Regions from separate parts of the Cupriavidus sp. SW-Y-13 genome, predicted to be linked through region 1. Evidence: predicted binding sites of a transcription regulator. Region 1 holds the regulator's gene; the other holds the start of a gene.
What was found. The regulator FNR, encoded in region 1, switches genes on or off when oxygen is low (the NO sensors DNR and NnrR bind a similar motif). The targets are predictions, from matches to a motif close to TTGATNNNNATCAA.
Positions count from the first base shown of each region.

Region 2: GA566_RS25205 (OmpW family protein) is a predicted target of FNR. The motif match lies at 3,050-3,063, and genes of this name have one in related genera.

Region 1 covers NZ_WHLX01000001.1:2,028,160-2,035,464, reverse strand. Annotated here, with positions in the region: gene ccoP (cytochrome-c oxidase, cbb3-type subunit III) at 1-841, shown strand, start outside; gene ccoG (cytochrome c oxidase accessory protein CcoG) at 893-2,386, shown strand; gene GA566_RS09060 (FixH family protein) at 2,398-2,625, shown strand; gene GA566_RS09055 (hypothetical protein) at 2,622-2,867, shown strand; gene fnr (fumarate/nitrate reduction transcriptional regulator Fnr) at 2,934-3,659, opposite strand; gene GA566_RS09045 (sulfite exporter TauE/SafE family protein) at 3,744-4,514, shown strand; gene scpB (SMC-Scp complex subunit ScpB) at 5,063-5,971, shown strand; gene rluB (23S rRNA pseudouridine(2605) synthase RluB) at 6,000-7,305, shown strand, end outside.
Region 2 covers NZ_WHLX01000002.1:2,155,097-2,162,401, reverse strand. Annotated here, with positions in the region: gene GA566_RS25220 (NADPH-dependent F420 reductase) at 1-8, shown strand, start outside; gene GA566_RS25215 (GNAT family N-acetyltransferase) at 51-437, opposite strand; gene GA566_RS25210 (AMP nucleosidase) at 703-2,193, shown strand; gene GA566_RS25205 (OmpW family protein) at 2,330-2,986, opposite strand; gene leuA (2-isopropylmalate synthase) at 3,370-5,055, opposite strand; gene GA566_RS33575 (hypothetical protein) at 5,167-5,301, opposite strand; gene GA566_RS25195 (hypothetical protein) at 5,610-6,989, shown strand; gene GA566_RS25190 (DUF6587 family protein) at 7,158-7,305, opposite strand, start outside.

The DNA of each region.
Region 1 (7,305 bases):
CCAGCGCAAGATGCCAAAGGGCGTCAGCACCTCCGACGACACGGGCCACGTGTGGGATGACGACCTGCGCGAGCTGAACAATCCGCTGCCGCGCTGGTGGATGTGGATGTTCCTGTTGGCCTGCGTGTTCGGACTGGGCTATCTGATCCTCTTTCCGGGACTGGGCGCCTATCCTGGCGTGCTGAAGACCTCGTCCCAAGTGGAGCTGGCCGCGCACCGCGAGGCCGCCGAGCGCATGCAGCATCAGATCTACGCCAAGTACCTGAAGATGGATGTCAAGCAGGTGGCGGCCGACCCCGAGGCGCGCGAGATCGGCCAGCGACTGTTCCTCAACTATTGCGCGCAGTGCCATGGATCCGATGCGCGTGGCAGCCGCGGCTTTCCCAACCTGACCGACAACGACTGGTTGTATGGCGGTGAGCCCGACACCATCCAGCAATCGATCACCAAGGGGCGCAATGGCGTGATGCCTCCGCTGACTGGCGTCATCGACGCAAAGCTGGCTGGCGATACCGCGCAGTATGTGCGCTCGCTGTCCGGGCTGGCCTACGACCCGATCCGGGCATCGCGCGGCGAAAGCACGTTCAAGTCGACCTGCGCGGCGTGCCACGGTGGCACAGGCAAAGGCAACCAGGCATTGGGCGCGCCGAACCTGTCCGATAACGTCTGGCTGTACAGCAGTTCGGAAGGCGCGATCGTCGAAGCCATCCTGAAGGGCCACAACGGCCACATGCCAGCGCACGAAGAAATCCTGACGCCGGAGCGTATCCGGATGCTGACTGCCTACGTGTGGGGACTCTCCAGTACCTCCAGCGCTGCGGCCGGAGCAGCCGGGCAATGACAAACCGCCCCGGCCAGCGACGGCGCTGACCGGGGCATTAGGGCTAGTCCCATGAATGCGCCCCTGAAATCCCCTCCTGAAGGATCCGAGGTCTCAGAGACTCGGGGATGGCGCCCCGCGCCACCGCCCAAGACCGCTAACGATGCAACGGAAGAAGCGTTGTACGAAGTGCGCCGCAAGATCTACCCGCGCTCGGTGAAAGGCGCGTTTTCGAGCTGGCGCGTATGGCTCGTCATCCTGACGCAACTGGTCTACTACGGTGCGCCCTGGCTGCGATGGAACGACCGGCAGGCTGTTCTGTTCGACCTCGGAGCACGCAAGTTCTACATTTTCGGTCTTGTGCTCTGGCCGCAGGACGTGATCTATCTCGCCGTGCTCCTGGTCATTTCGGCACTGGCACTTTTTCTGTTCACCGCCATCGCCGGCCGGCTCTTCTGTGGCTACGCTTGTCCTCAGACGGTCTACACCGAAATATTCATGTGGATCGAGCGGCGTGTGGAAGGTGATCGCATCGCGCGCATCCGGCTCGATGGCGATCCATGGAGTTTGCGCAAGTTCAGGATCAAGACGACGAAGCATACGCTCTGGATCCTGATCGCCCTCTGGACCGGCTTCACATTCATCGGCTATTTCGCGCCGATCCGGGAGCTTGGCAGCGAGATACTGCAGTGGTCACTGGGGCCGTGGCAGGCATTCTGGATGCTGTTCTATGCGTTCGCTACCTGGGGCGCCGCCGGCTTCATGCGTGAGCAGGTCTGCAAGTACATGTGTCCGTATGCGCGTTTCCAGAGCGTGATGGTGGACCGCGACACCTTTGTGGTGACCTATGACGTGGGGCGTGGTGAGCCGCGCGGCGGCCGCTCGCGGAAGCTGGATCACCGTGCCGCCGGCCTGGGCGACTGCGTGGACTGCAGCATCTGCGTGCAGGTGTGCCCGACGGGGATCGATATCCGGGACGGCCTCCAGTACGAATGCATTGGATGCGGAGCTTGTATCGACGCCTGCAATCAGGTCATGGACAAGCTGGAGTACCCGCGCGGGCTGATCCGGTACACCTCCGAGAATGCCATGCGATCGGCGTTGTCCATTGCCGAGGCCCGCAAGCGGCTGGTGCGGCCTCGCACCATGATCTACATGGTGATCTGGCTGGCACTGATGGGTGGCTTTGCCGCGTCGCTGGCGATGCGCACGCCGCTGAAGGTCGACATCATTCGAGACCGTGGAGCGCTTGGTCGCGAGGTGGATGGACGCTGGGTCGAGAACGTGTACCGGTTGCAGTTGATCAATGCCACCGAGTCACCAGTGACAATCGATGTGAAGGTAGATGGCTACGATATGAAAGGGCTCACCGTCGAGTATGACCAGACGGCCAGCACTCTAGATCCCACGTCGAACCGGCTGTTGCCAATTCGCATCCGTGTGCCGATCGAAGACGCCAGGCAAGGTACCCACAAGATCGACGTGACGGTCACGGCGGAAACCGAGTCGCAACGCCGGTCGCAGATCCGTCAGAGCACAAGCTTTATCGTTCCCCGCAACTTGTAAGAGGAGATGCAATGGCTCAGCGCCCCCAACAGCCTCCCCATGCCGTTCGACCCTGGTACAAGGAGCCGTGGCCGTGGATCTTGATGGCCGGCCCGATGCTGGCGATGGTGGGTTGTGGTATCACGATCTGGCTGGCCAGCACACATGCGGACGTCCCTGTGCGCGATGCCACCCGCCATGGACTGGTCGTCGAGAAAGCCGATGTCGGAAGCGCCACGGAACAAGGGAGTCATCCATGAGGTTGCGCTGGCTGATGTGGGTACTGTGGCCAGCGTTTCTGATGGGTGGCGCGGCTACGGCGGTAGTGTTTTCCGTTGTCGACCCGGGAGACATCAGTTTCTTCGGCCAACCGGTGGAGGCTTCGAGGCAGGCGATCTACACCGTGGGCTTTCTGCTGGCGTGGCTGTTCTGCGCACTGTCCAGCGGTCTCACGCTTTACACGATGCCGGGCAGGCTCAGCGATACCGATGAACTCGAATAGCAATTTCGCAAAAAAAGCCGCAACAGCGTGATGCTGTGCGGCTCTGGTCTTGCAGCAGGATGGCGCCTAGCAGGAGCGACTATAGACCTGCTTGATGCCAGCCATGTCGATGATCTTCACATGCCGTTGACGAATTTGGATCAGGCCAGCTTCCGCGAACCGGGAGAACAGGCGGCTGACGGTTTCGAGCTTGAGGCCGAGATAGCTGCCGATTTCCTCGCGGCTCATGCGCAGCACGAACTCCGTGGAGGAATAACCGCGTGCGGAGAGGCGCTCGGACATATTGACGAGGAAGGCGGCGAGTCTCTCTTCGGCACGCATCGAGCCAAGCGTGATCAGCATGACCTGGTCCTGCGAGATCTCCTTGCTCATAAGTCGCAGGAACTGACCTTGCAGCGAAGGCAGATGATTCGACAGCGATTGCAGATCGTCGAACCGCACGACGCAGACTTCAGCGTCCTCGAGGGCGGTCGCATCCGATGCATGTTGCATCTCGCCGAGTCCATCGAGGCCGATGACTTCTCCCGGAAGATGGAAGCCGGTAATTTGAGTACGCCCATCCTCCATGGTGACGTGGGTTTTCAGCGTGCCGAAACGAATGGCGTAGACCGCGGAGAGCGGTTCACCCATTCGATACAGCGTTTCGCCCTTGTGGACACGCACGCGCTCCTGCACGAGAGTGTCCATTTTTACGAGGTCCTGCTGCGACATGCCCACGGGCAGGCAGAGTTGGCCCATGGCACACGTGGAGCAGCGTGGCGACATCTCGGTAACGGGGATGGAAGTCAGCAATTGAAGTGCTCGTTTGAATGCGCTTGCAGCGAGGGCGCGATGCATGCATTTTACAGCGTCGAGTGACGCGGAAGCGAGGAACAGTTGCCATTTGGCGTGCTTTTAAGCGTTTTTCTGATTGCCCTGTTTGGCGGTGTGCATTGCGCGGCGATGTGTGGAGGAATTGCTATTGCAGTCGAACAAAATCCGCAGCAAGTGCAACAGACGGTCTCGTTCTTGCACCGTTCTAGACGGCACTGGTGGATGTCGATTTGCGTCATGCATGCGGGCCGGGTGACGACGTACATGTTGCTCGGCGCATTGGCCGGTGCAGTGGGTGCGGCGGCGTGGGCGCACGACTATCTGCCATTGCAGCGATGGCTGTTCGGCGTGGGGAGCCTGTTGCTGATCATGGCCGGATTGTGGTTGCTTTTCGGCTGGCAGATGCGCATGGGTGCCGTGGAACGTTTTGTCGCGCGGATCGCTTCGCACGTCGCCAAGCTCTTGCGGCACGTTCGATCGACTCAGGGGTTGCATGGCGGTCCTGCCGCAGTGCCGTCAGCGATGCACCGATTCGGCATGGGTCTTGTATGGGGTATGGTGCCCTGCGGAATGATCTATAGTGCGCTCGGCTTGGCGCTGCTGGCGGGCAATGCTTCGTCGGGCGCACTCGTCATGGGAGCCTTCGGACTAGGTACTTTGCCGAATCTGCTGGTGATCTCGGGGTTATCCGGTTACCTGCGGCAGTGGTCGCGCAAGCGGTGGGTTCGCACCGTTTCAGCTTTGCTCGTGGCGGGTTTCGGGTTGCTGGGGGTGGCCCGGGCCGTATGGCTTCCGGAGACGCTTGCGCACGCCGGATTCTGCGTGGTGTTCTGAATCGGCCACAGCCCCGGGTTGCGGTATCCGGCGGTAATGCCATACAATCGCGAGAACCACGGTATCGCGCCGCGTCATGCACGAGGCGTCGCCGGGGCGGTTTCTCTCATCAGGGATGCCCGCCCAGGGTTTCTGGCCATGCAGTTGCATGCCGGAACCATCCCCACAGTCCATCCGGTTCAAAAGATCTGGTTAAAAGGCCGACGGCGGTGTGGAAGGTGACGCCGGGTCAGGGCGAAGTTTCCTGAGCCGATATCCGATTGTTTCTTGCCGTCTTGGTCATGCGTTGGCCCAGGCGAATGTCCGCCCCGAAGGGGAGGCGCGACGCAAGAGGTCCGTCGACCGGTGATGGCTGCCGGCCCTGGACGATCTCCTGCCGGACAGTCCCGGCAATTCGATGCAAAGAACGAGGTGCACGGCGGCGCTGAAACCAGCGTGGACCGTCTGCGCGACGAGATGGCGATGGCTTTGGCCTCGCTGTATCTGCAATCTCCAGTGCCCCGGGATTCGTCCGGGGGCAGGTGCAAAGACAGGCTGCACACAATCACATGAATACCCAAGAGGCGAAGATCGTCCTCGAGACCGCGCTGATCTGTGCGCAGGAACCGTTGCGCGTCGGTGATCTGCGACGGTTGTTTGCCGACGATGTCGGTGCCGACACGATCCGGGTGCTCCTCGAAGAGTTGCGGAACGATTGGCAACGGCGTGGCGTGGAACTCGTGGCGCTGGCGAGCGGCTGGCGTTTTCAGAGCCGGCCCGAAATGCGCGAGTATCTCGACCGGCTCAATCCGGAAAAGCCGCCCAAGTATTCCCGCGCGGTGATGGAAACGCTGGCGATCATCGCGTATCGCCAGCCGGTGACGCGTGGCGACATCGAAGAAATCCGCGGAGTGACGGTCAGTACGGAAGTCGTCAAAAAGCTTGAGGACCGCGACTGGATCGAAGTGATCGGCCATCGTGACGTTCCTGGACGCCCGGCACTCTATGCGACGACCAAGGCGTTTCTCGATGACCTTGGCTTGCGTTCGCTGGACGAACTCCCGCCGCTTGAGGATGCTCAGGCGCAGGCCCAGGCAACGTTGCTGGATCAACAAGCCATCGACTTCGAAGATATCGCCACGGCCAATCCGCCTGCTGGCGACGAAGAGGCTTTTGCGGCCACGGAAGTGGTCCCCAACGCCGTGACGCCGGCGGACACCGAGAAGGCCGATGCGGAGACGCCGGCCAATTTGGAAACTGCCGATTCCACCGAGGTCATTGAAGGCGCATCGCAAGAACAAGAAAGCAGCGTCGAGTCCGATCCCCCGTCACTCGGGCAGGACGACGACGTGCCGCTGGCGCATGCCAACGGTTTCCACGTGGACACTCAGGCTTCCGTTTCGGAAGTTGCCGAGGAATCGGGTCTGGAGGGCGACGCGCCTTATCCGGCCGAGGACGACGAGCGCGTGTCCAACTGAATAACATGCAACATCGATAGTGAATACTTTGTCTGATTCCGCTGATCAAGACGTCCGCCAGCCGGACGTGCCGGGCGACACCGGCGCAGCGCCCGATACGGGCAATGGCGCGGACGGCGCGCCGCGCCGCAAGGGCCTCCGCCGCGGTCTGCGAAACCTGGTGGCGTCCCGCCGCCAGGGTGCCCAGGATCGGGATGCCGGTCGGGGTGATGCCGATGCGCCGCCGGTGCAGGCCGAAGAGGGTGCGCAGCCCGCAGCACCGCGGACACGCGGCCGACGCAAGCCTGCGCCTGCCGCCGATGCCGGTGAACAGGTCGCGGCTCCACGGGCGGAAATGCGGCCGGCTAATCCGCGCCAGTCCGAATCGGGCGAAGGCCAGCCGCAGCGCCGTCGGCGGCAGCAGCCGCAACGTAAGGCTGCGATGGTCGACGGTGAGAACAAGCCAGCAGCCGAGCAGGCCGGCAGGCGCAACAAGCCAGGCCCGCAGCAGCGCAAGGGCCAGGGTGGCGCTGGCAAACCGGGTGGTCGCGGCGATCAGCGCCAGGGTGAATCCCGTCAAGGTGACAAGTCGGCGAAGCCCGCCGGCAAGGCGCTCAAGGCTGCAGGTGGCGAGGATCTGTTCCGCTTTGTGATCTCCGAGCAGTTCGACCAGGAAGACATGGTCGTTCCGCGCACAAAGGCGAAGCCCGTTCGTGAGCTGACATCGGATGACGATGCGCCGAAGCTGCACAAGGTGTTGGCTGACGGTGGGCTGGGGTCCCGCCGCGAAATGGAAGAACTGATCCTGCAGGGTCGTGTTTCCGTCAACGGGCTTCCAGCACATATTGGCCAGCGGATCCTGCCGGCCGATCAGGTGCGCGTAAACGGCAAGCTGATCCACCGCAAGATTACGACCAAGCCGCCCCGGGTGTTGCTGTATCACAAGCCAGCCGGTGAAATCGTCAGCCAGTCGGATCCGGAAGGCCGTCCGACCGTATTCGACAGCCTGCCGCGTATCAAGAACGGCAAGTGGGTCGCCGTGGGCCGGCTGGACTTCAATACCGAGGGCCTGCTGATTTTCACGACTTCGGGCGATATCGCCAACCGCTTCATGCACCCGCGCTATGGCGTGGAGCGTGAATACGCGGTGCGCACGCTGGGTGAACTGGCCGAGTCCGATCGTCAGCGTCTGCTTCACGGCATCGAACTCGACGACGGCCAGGCTAACTTCCTGCAGATCGCCGATGGCGGTGGCGAGGGTGTGAACCAGTGGTATCACGTAGCGCTGACCGAAGGACGGAACCGCGAAGTACGCCGCATGTTCGAGGCGGTGGGCCTGACCGTTTCACGCCTGA
Region 2 (7,305 bases), on a different contig from region 1:
CCGAGTAGGGGCGGTGTGTTCAGGGAACGTTGTGAAGGAGGGAAAGCGGCCTAACGGCGGCGCCACTCCATGGCCACCATGGAAGGCGTGAAACCGAGCTGGCCGAAGAACGCGGCTTCGGAGGAGCGTGCGGCGCGCAGCGCCCAGGTGATGTCGGGATCGTTGCCCATGACATGACGCAGCAGCGCGCGGCCGATGCCACGGCGACGGTGCTGGGGCGCCACGGCGACCATCGAAACATAGCCGTTCGAGATATCGTCGCAGAGCGCGCGGGCAAAGCCGATGACCTCGCTGTTCTCCACGGCCACCGCCACCCGCTGGGAGTTGGCGATCAGTTGCGCGAACCGTTCGGGGTTGTTGACCTGTTCCCAACCGTTGGCAACCAGCAGCTGTCTGGCGGCCTCGATTTCCTCGGGCAACGGGTTACGAACTTCCATCGACGATTCCTCCTGCGTGATACCGGCTACCGGCATTTCGCCATCCGACCCCGACGAAAGTAGGGCATGGATGCGCGCCAGCCATTGACGCACGGGGCACGTCGTGCCAGTGCCGCGCAATTTGGCGACAGAGTGTAGCGAAGCGGATGCGGCGGCGTCAAACAACTTTGTCCGCCTTTTGGCCGCTCTTTATCCACCGAATGCGGCGGCGCGCACGGTTCGGACGCGCACGCGAGACACCTGACAGGCGTCGGAAGCTGGCGGTATGATGGCTGCCATGAATGCCCCGATCTTCTCTTCCGCCCATCCGGCCGATCAGCTGGCCGAGTTCAACGATGCCGACAGCGCGTTGGCACGCATTCGCGAGATCTACGACAGTTCCGTGGCGGCGGTGCGGGCACGCTTCGATGCCTTCGCCCACGGCAAGCCGCTGCCGTCCGCCGCGCACGCCTGCTATCCCTACCTCGGCATCTCGGTCAATCTGGAAACGATGGTCACCGACAGCCGGCCTTCCTGGGGTACGGTGGCGTACCCCGGCGTCTATGGCACCACGGTGACGCGTCCCGACCTGCTGTGCGACTACTACCGAGACCAGATCGAGCGCCTGATGCGCTATCACCGCGTGCCGGTGGTGGTGGGGCTATCCCGGCAGCCCATCCCGCTGCCGTTCGTGATCGAGGCCTCGACCACGGACATCAGCTACACCCAGGCGCGCGAGCTGGAGGCATCCTTCGTGCTGCCCGAGCTGAGCCGCATCGACGATTCGATTGCCAACGGCACGTACGAGCCTACGCCGGGCGAGGCCTGGCCGCTGTCACTGTTCTCCGCCGAGCGCGTGGATCTGGCGCTGCAGCGGCTGTACCACTACACGGGCACCGCGCCGCAACACTTCCAGCGTTTCGTGCTGTTCACAAACTACCAGCGCTACGTCGACGAGTTCGTCGCACTGGGCCGGGGCCTGATGGCCGACGGCGGTGGCGATGGCTACGTGAGGTTCGTCGAGCCCGGCGATATCGTGCAGGAACTGGGCGCCGCGGAGCCCGAGGAAGCCACGCGCCCACGTGCCCTGCCGCAGATGCCCGCTTACCATCTGGTGCGCGAAGATGGGCTGGGCGTGACGCTCGTGAATATCGGAGTGGGTCCGTCTAACGCCAAGACCATGACGGATCATCTCGCGGTCCTGCGTCCCCACTGCTGGCTCATGGTGGGCCACTGCGGCGGGTTGCGACGCTCGCAGCAGCTTGGCGACTACGTGCTGGCCCACGCCTACGTGCGCGACGATCATGTGCTCGACCACGACCTGCCGCCATGGGTCCCAGTGCCGCCGATTGCCGAAATCCAGGTAGCGCTACAGGAAGCGGTGGCACGCGTGACGGGTTTGTCGGGCACGGAAATGAAGACGCGTATGCGGACCGGCACCGTGGTATCGACCGACGACCGCAACTGGGAACTGAAATCGAAGGCGCTCTATGCCCGGTTCAACCAGTCACGGGCCATCGCCATCGATATGGAAAGCGCGGCGGTGGCGGCCAACGGCTTCCGCCTGCGGGTGCCGTACGGCACGTTGCTGTGTGTTTCGGACAAGCCGCTGCACGGCGAGCTGAAACTGCGCGGCATGGCCAACGCCTTCTATCGGCAGCGGGTCAGTCAGCATATGACCATCGGCCTGGAAGCGATCCGCATCCTGCGCGAGAACGGCGTCGAACAACTGCATTCGCGCAAACTGCGCAGCTTCGACGAACCGGCGTTCCGCTAAAGGATCGCGCAACTCCGCCTTTCTTTACCGCCTCCCCAGAAATAAAAAAGCGCGCGGGATTGCCGCGCGCAGGGAGGCGGAGAGGGCGCCGGATAGACAACCCTTCCAGGTGCTGCAAAGGTACAAGCGAGGAGAATCAGAAGCGGTAGCCGACGCCCGCGCTGAACAGCCACGGATCGAGGTTGACGGTCGAGACCTTGGTCGAGCCAGAGTAGACGTTGCTGGAGATCCAGACCTTCTTGGCGTCCACGTTCAGGAACCAGTTCTTGTTGATCTTGTAGTCCATGCCGATCTGCAGCGCAGGGCCCACACTCCAGCGGTCGAGGCCCAGCGTGCCACCTGCCAGGTCCGCGCCGTAGATGCGGGTCACGTTGACGCCGGCACCGACGTACGGACGGAACGTGCCGTTCGGCAGGAAGTGATATTGCAGCAGCAGGCTCGGCGGCAGATGCTTGAACGTGCCGATCTTCGCGCCATCGAGGCTCACGTTCTGCTTCTGCGGGTACGTCAGCACAAGTTCGGCGGCGATGTGCGGCACGATGAAGTACGTGATGTCGACTTCCGGAATCCACTTGTTGTTGACGTGGATGCGGTCCGAGGCGCCCACGCCGCCGACCGGGTCCGACTTGTTCGACATGTCCAGGTAGGTGCCGCGCAGGCGGACCATCCAGTTGCTCTGGCCTTCATCGGCGGCAAAGGCGGGTGCGGACAGCGTGCCGATGGTGGCGGCAGCGAGCGCCATGCAGATCGAGGAAGCGACAGTCTTGCGGCGGGGAGTGGTGATAGTAGTCATGGGGTCTGGGCACTTAACATCGAAAAAGTGCGACCAGTGTGTCCGCTGCCAATCCGTCGGACTTTGACCCAAAACAATTGGTGTGCAGCCGATAGGTCCGGGGCGCGTATGCGTCGCCAACACGCGACACCGCCCGCTCATTCAATCGTCAGGGGCTTGCGCTTGTGCCCCGATGCTTCTATTTACATGCGGTTTTATTCGTGGCGTCCGCCGACGCCCACCCGTACGCTGTGCGCACGTGGTTTGTGCACCGCGCATGTCGTGGGCGTCCGCAAGGACGTCTTTGCTGGTGTGCCCTGTGGGGGCAGGGCACACCGTTTTTCTCATGACGTTATCGGATTCTTCCGAGTCCGATTCCTGGTCTGCAGAGAGACTGCGCCCCGTCAGGCGGCCTTCGCCTGCCCGCCGTCACGCGCAGCGAGGTGTCGGTTGACGCCGGAGATCACCGCCTTCAGCGATGCCGTGACGATGCTGGTATCCACGCCTGCGCCGAACCCCGTCGGCGAATCGCCCACGCGTACTTCCACATAGCAGGCCGCATTGGCGTTGGCGCCGGTGGTCATGGCGTGCTCGTGATAGTCCATCACGCGCACCGCGATCCCCAGGCCGCGCGAGAAGGCATCCACGGCCGCATCGATCGGGCCGTTGCCCGCGCCGCGCACGCGTACGGGCTGGCCGTCGCGTACCAGCTCCATCTCGATCTCCACGCTGTCGCCGTTCGATACCATGCGATGCGAGACGTGGCGAATCGGCGCATCCACATCGAGGTATTCGCGGCGGAACAGCGCGTAGAGATCCTCGGCGCTGGCCTCCAGGCCGGTCTCGTCGGTCATGACCTGCACCGCGCGGCTGAACTCGATCTGCAGCCGGCGCGGCATGAAGATGCCATGCACCTGTTCCAGCAGATACGCCATGCCGCCCTTGCCCGACTGGCTGTTCACGCGGATCACCGCGTCGTAGCTGCGGCCGAGATCGGCCGGGTCGATAGGGAGGTAGGGCACTTCCCAGATCGCGTCGGGCTTCTGCTGCGCAAAGCCCTTGCGGATGGCGTCCTGGTGCGAGCCGGAGAATGCCGTAAAGACGAGGTCGCCAACATACGGATGACGCGGATGCACGGGCAGCTGGTTGCAATGCTCCACGCACTGCCTGACTTCGTCGATATCGGAAAAATCCAGTTCGGGATCCACGCCCTGCGTGTAGAGGTTCAGCCCCAGCGTGACGAGGTCCACGTTGCCGGTGCGCTCGCCGTTGCCGAAGAGGCAGCCTTCCACGCGGTCCGCGCCAGCCATCACGGCCAGTTCTGCCGCAGCGACGGCGGTGCCCCGGTCATTGTGTGGATGAACCGACAGCACGATGTGTTCGCGGCGCGCAAGCTTGCGGTGCATCCATTCGATCTGGTCCGCAAAGATATTGGGCGTGCTGCATTCCACCGTGGTCGGCAGGTTCAGGATCATCGGACGCGTGGCGTCGGGTTGCCACACTGCCGAGACCGCATCGGAAACTTCCAGCGAGAAATCGAGTTCTGCGAGGCTGAAGGTCTCCGGGGAGTATTCGTACGACCATGCTGTGCCGGGCATCGCATCGGTCAGTTCGCGGATCAGGCGGGTGCCGGCCACGGCCACCTCCTTGATCTCCTCGCGCGAGGCATTGAAGACGATGCGACGCCAGGCCGGTGCGATGGGGTTGTACAGATGGACGGTAGCGCGTTTGGCGCCGCGCACCGATTCCACGGTGCGGCGGATCAGGTCTTCGCGGGCCTGCGTGAGTACGACGATGGTGACGTCGTCCGGAATGCGATTCTCCTCGATCAGCATGCGCACAAAGTCAAAATCTGTCTGCGATGCGGACGGGAACGCGACTTCGATTTCCTTGATGCCAACCTTGACCAGTTGCTCGAAGAAGCGGAGCTTGCGCTCGCCATTCATCGGCTCGATCAGTGCCTGGTTGCCATCGCGCAGATCGGTGCTCATCCAGCGCGGCGCACGCGTGATCTGGCGCGACGGCCAGGTGCGGTCAGGCAAATCGACAACGGTGGCGGGACGGTATTTGGTGCTGGGGTTGCGCAACATGGGCATGAGTGTTCTCCCTCGCTAAGGAAGTTGGGACGAGACGGACCGTCGTGCGGACGTCTCAAGTCAAACGGAAAAAGAGGCTGAGGGCTGCCGAGCTTGCCACGGGCTCTAGGCCCGGCAACCGATCGGTAGGTCTAGCAGTAGCGAGGAAGCGCCCAGCAGGCCGGCAACGCGCGCGCGCACGGCGACATCGATGCGCAGGGCATCGGCGGCGTGGCGGAGGTTGAGGGCGATTGCGTGCATTCGGGCTGAAAGCGGGGGCTGAGGAAATCGACGTCCGCGTGTGGCAGACGACTGACGCAGAGTAGTGCAAAACCCGTAGTGCCGTCAACGGGGGTGCATTCCTCGACCAGCTCGCCAGCAGTGTCGAACAGGCTCGCAGTCGCCCACATCGGGTTCTCACGCACGAACGTTCGGCTTACCCCGAACGGATGATTTCCCCCCGTTTTGTACGCTGCCGCTCAGTCCTCTGGCCGGTACATCGCGCGGACCATCGCGCCTAGATTGATTATCAGGTGGAACGGGACCGATAACGACGAAGGGGACAAATCATGCGTACACGCACGTGGACGAGCTGGCTCGCCTGCATGGCAACGGCAATGATGTTGGCAGCTTGCGGCGGAGGTGGGGGCGGCGGATCGGGCAGCGGTGCCGCCGCGCCGACGGACACGGGTGGCAGCGGTGGCGGCGGTGGTGGTACCACCACGCCGGTTGCCAAGTCCTACACGCTGGTGATGAACCAGACCTCGGGCCAGGTTAGCGTGGGCAATTCGATCACGCTGGCGGCGTCGGTGGTCGACGACCTCGGCAACGACGTGACAGGTTCCACAAGCTTTGTCTGGTCGAGCTCGAACGGCGCTGTGGCGGCCGTGGCCAATGGCACGGTGCCAGGCAGCGTCCTGGTGACGGGCATTGCCACGGGCACCGCGTCGATCAATGTGGTGGCTACCGTGACGGGCGCTGGCGGCGCTACCACGACGTTGCCGCTCACCACGGCGACGATCACCGTCGTGGCACCGGGCGTGAAAACCTACAGCCTGGCACTGCCGTATCCGGTGTTGTCGATGACCAACGGCCAGGTGCTGCCGGTGACGGCCTCGCTGATCGACAGCGACGGCGCGGATCGCTCGTCGGCCGGCATCGGCTGGACGTGGCGCAGCAGCACGGCAGCGGTGACGGTAACAGGCGCGGCCAACGTCGGTACGTTGACCGGCGTGAACAGTAGCGACAATGCGGCGCAATCGGTGGTCAGCGTCCAGGTGACCACGCCCGATGGCAACACGCTGACCGGCGCTTTCCTGGTGTCGGTGTTCAAGACCACCGTGCAGACGTACCGGCTGGTGCTGTCGCAGTACGGCCAGCAGATCAACGCGCTGAACGTGCTCAACGGCTATCCGCAGCAGTACAACTCGCAGGTGGTGCGCAACGACAATACGGATTCCACGGCGGACTTCACCGGCCTGTGGACCATCACCACCACCTCGCCCTCGCTGGCAGCGCTGATCAACGGCACCACGCACGTCACCACGGTGACCACGAGCCGGCCGAACGGGTCGCTGCCGCTGCAGAGTGTGCTCTCGGAAATGGCTAGCAGCCTGACGCTGTCCGCCAAGCCACGCGCCTCGCTGCTGGTCACCGAGACCCCGAAGTGGGCACTGGTCTATGACGGCCCGAACCCCCTGGTGGTGCCGGGCGGCGGCATCCCGGTGGCGGCACACGTCATGGAGCGTGGCATCGACAACGGCATCATGAACTGCAATGGCACCTGGGCCTGGAGCGTGGTGAGCGGCCCGGTTACGCTGACGCCGGCATTGACGGACAACTCGCGCAACATCGTGCCGACTGGCTCAGGACCGTTCATGCTCAAGGCCACCTGCACGGCCGGCACCGACACGCCGGTCTCGCTGATGATTCCGGGGACTGCGCAGTAGTTGGGTTCTGCCCTCCTAGTCTGGCTCCCCTCTCCCACACCGTGGGAGAGGGGCGAAACCCAACGCGATAAAATGCGTACCCGTTTCTGCGTGCCGGATTTTCTCGGCGATCCAAACCAAAACGGCGACCCCGAGGTCGCCGTTCTTGTTTTCCGTTTGGATATCGGATCAGGTCTTTCGTACGAAACGTATGACCTGTTCGTCACTAGCCTTGCCGCCGGCCGATGAACCCGAGCCGCCCGAGGTATTCGAGCCGCACGTATTGCATCCGCTGCTCGTCTCGCATCCGGATGCGCAGCCCGCCGCCTGCGTGGGC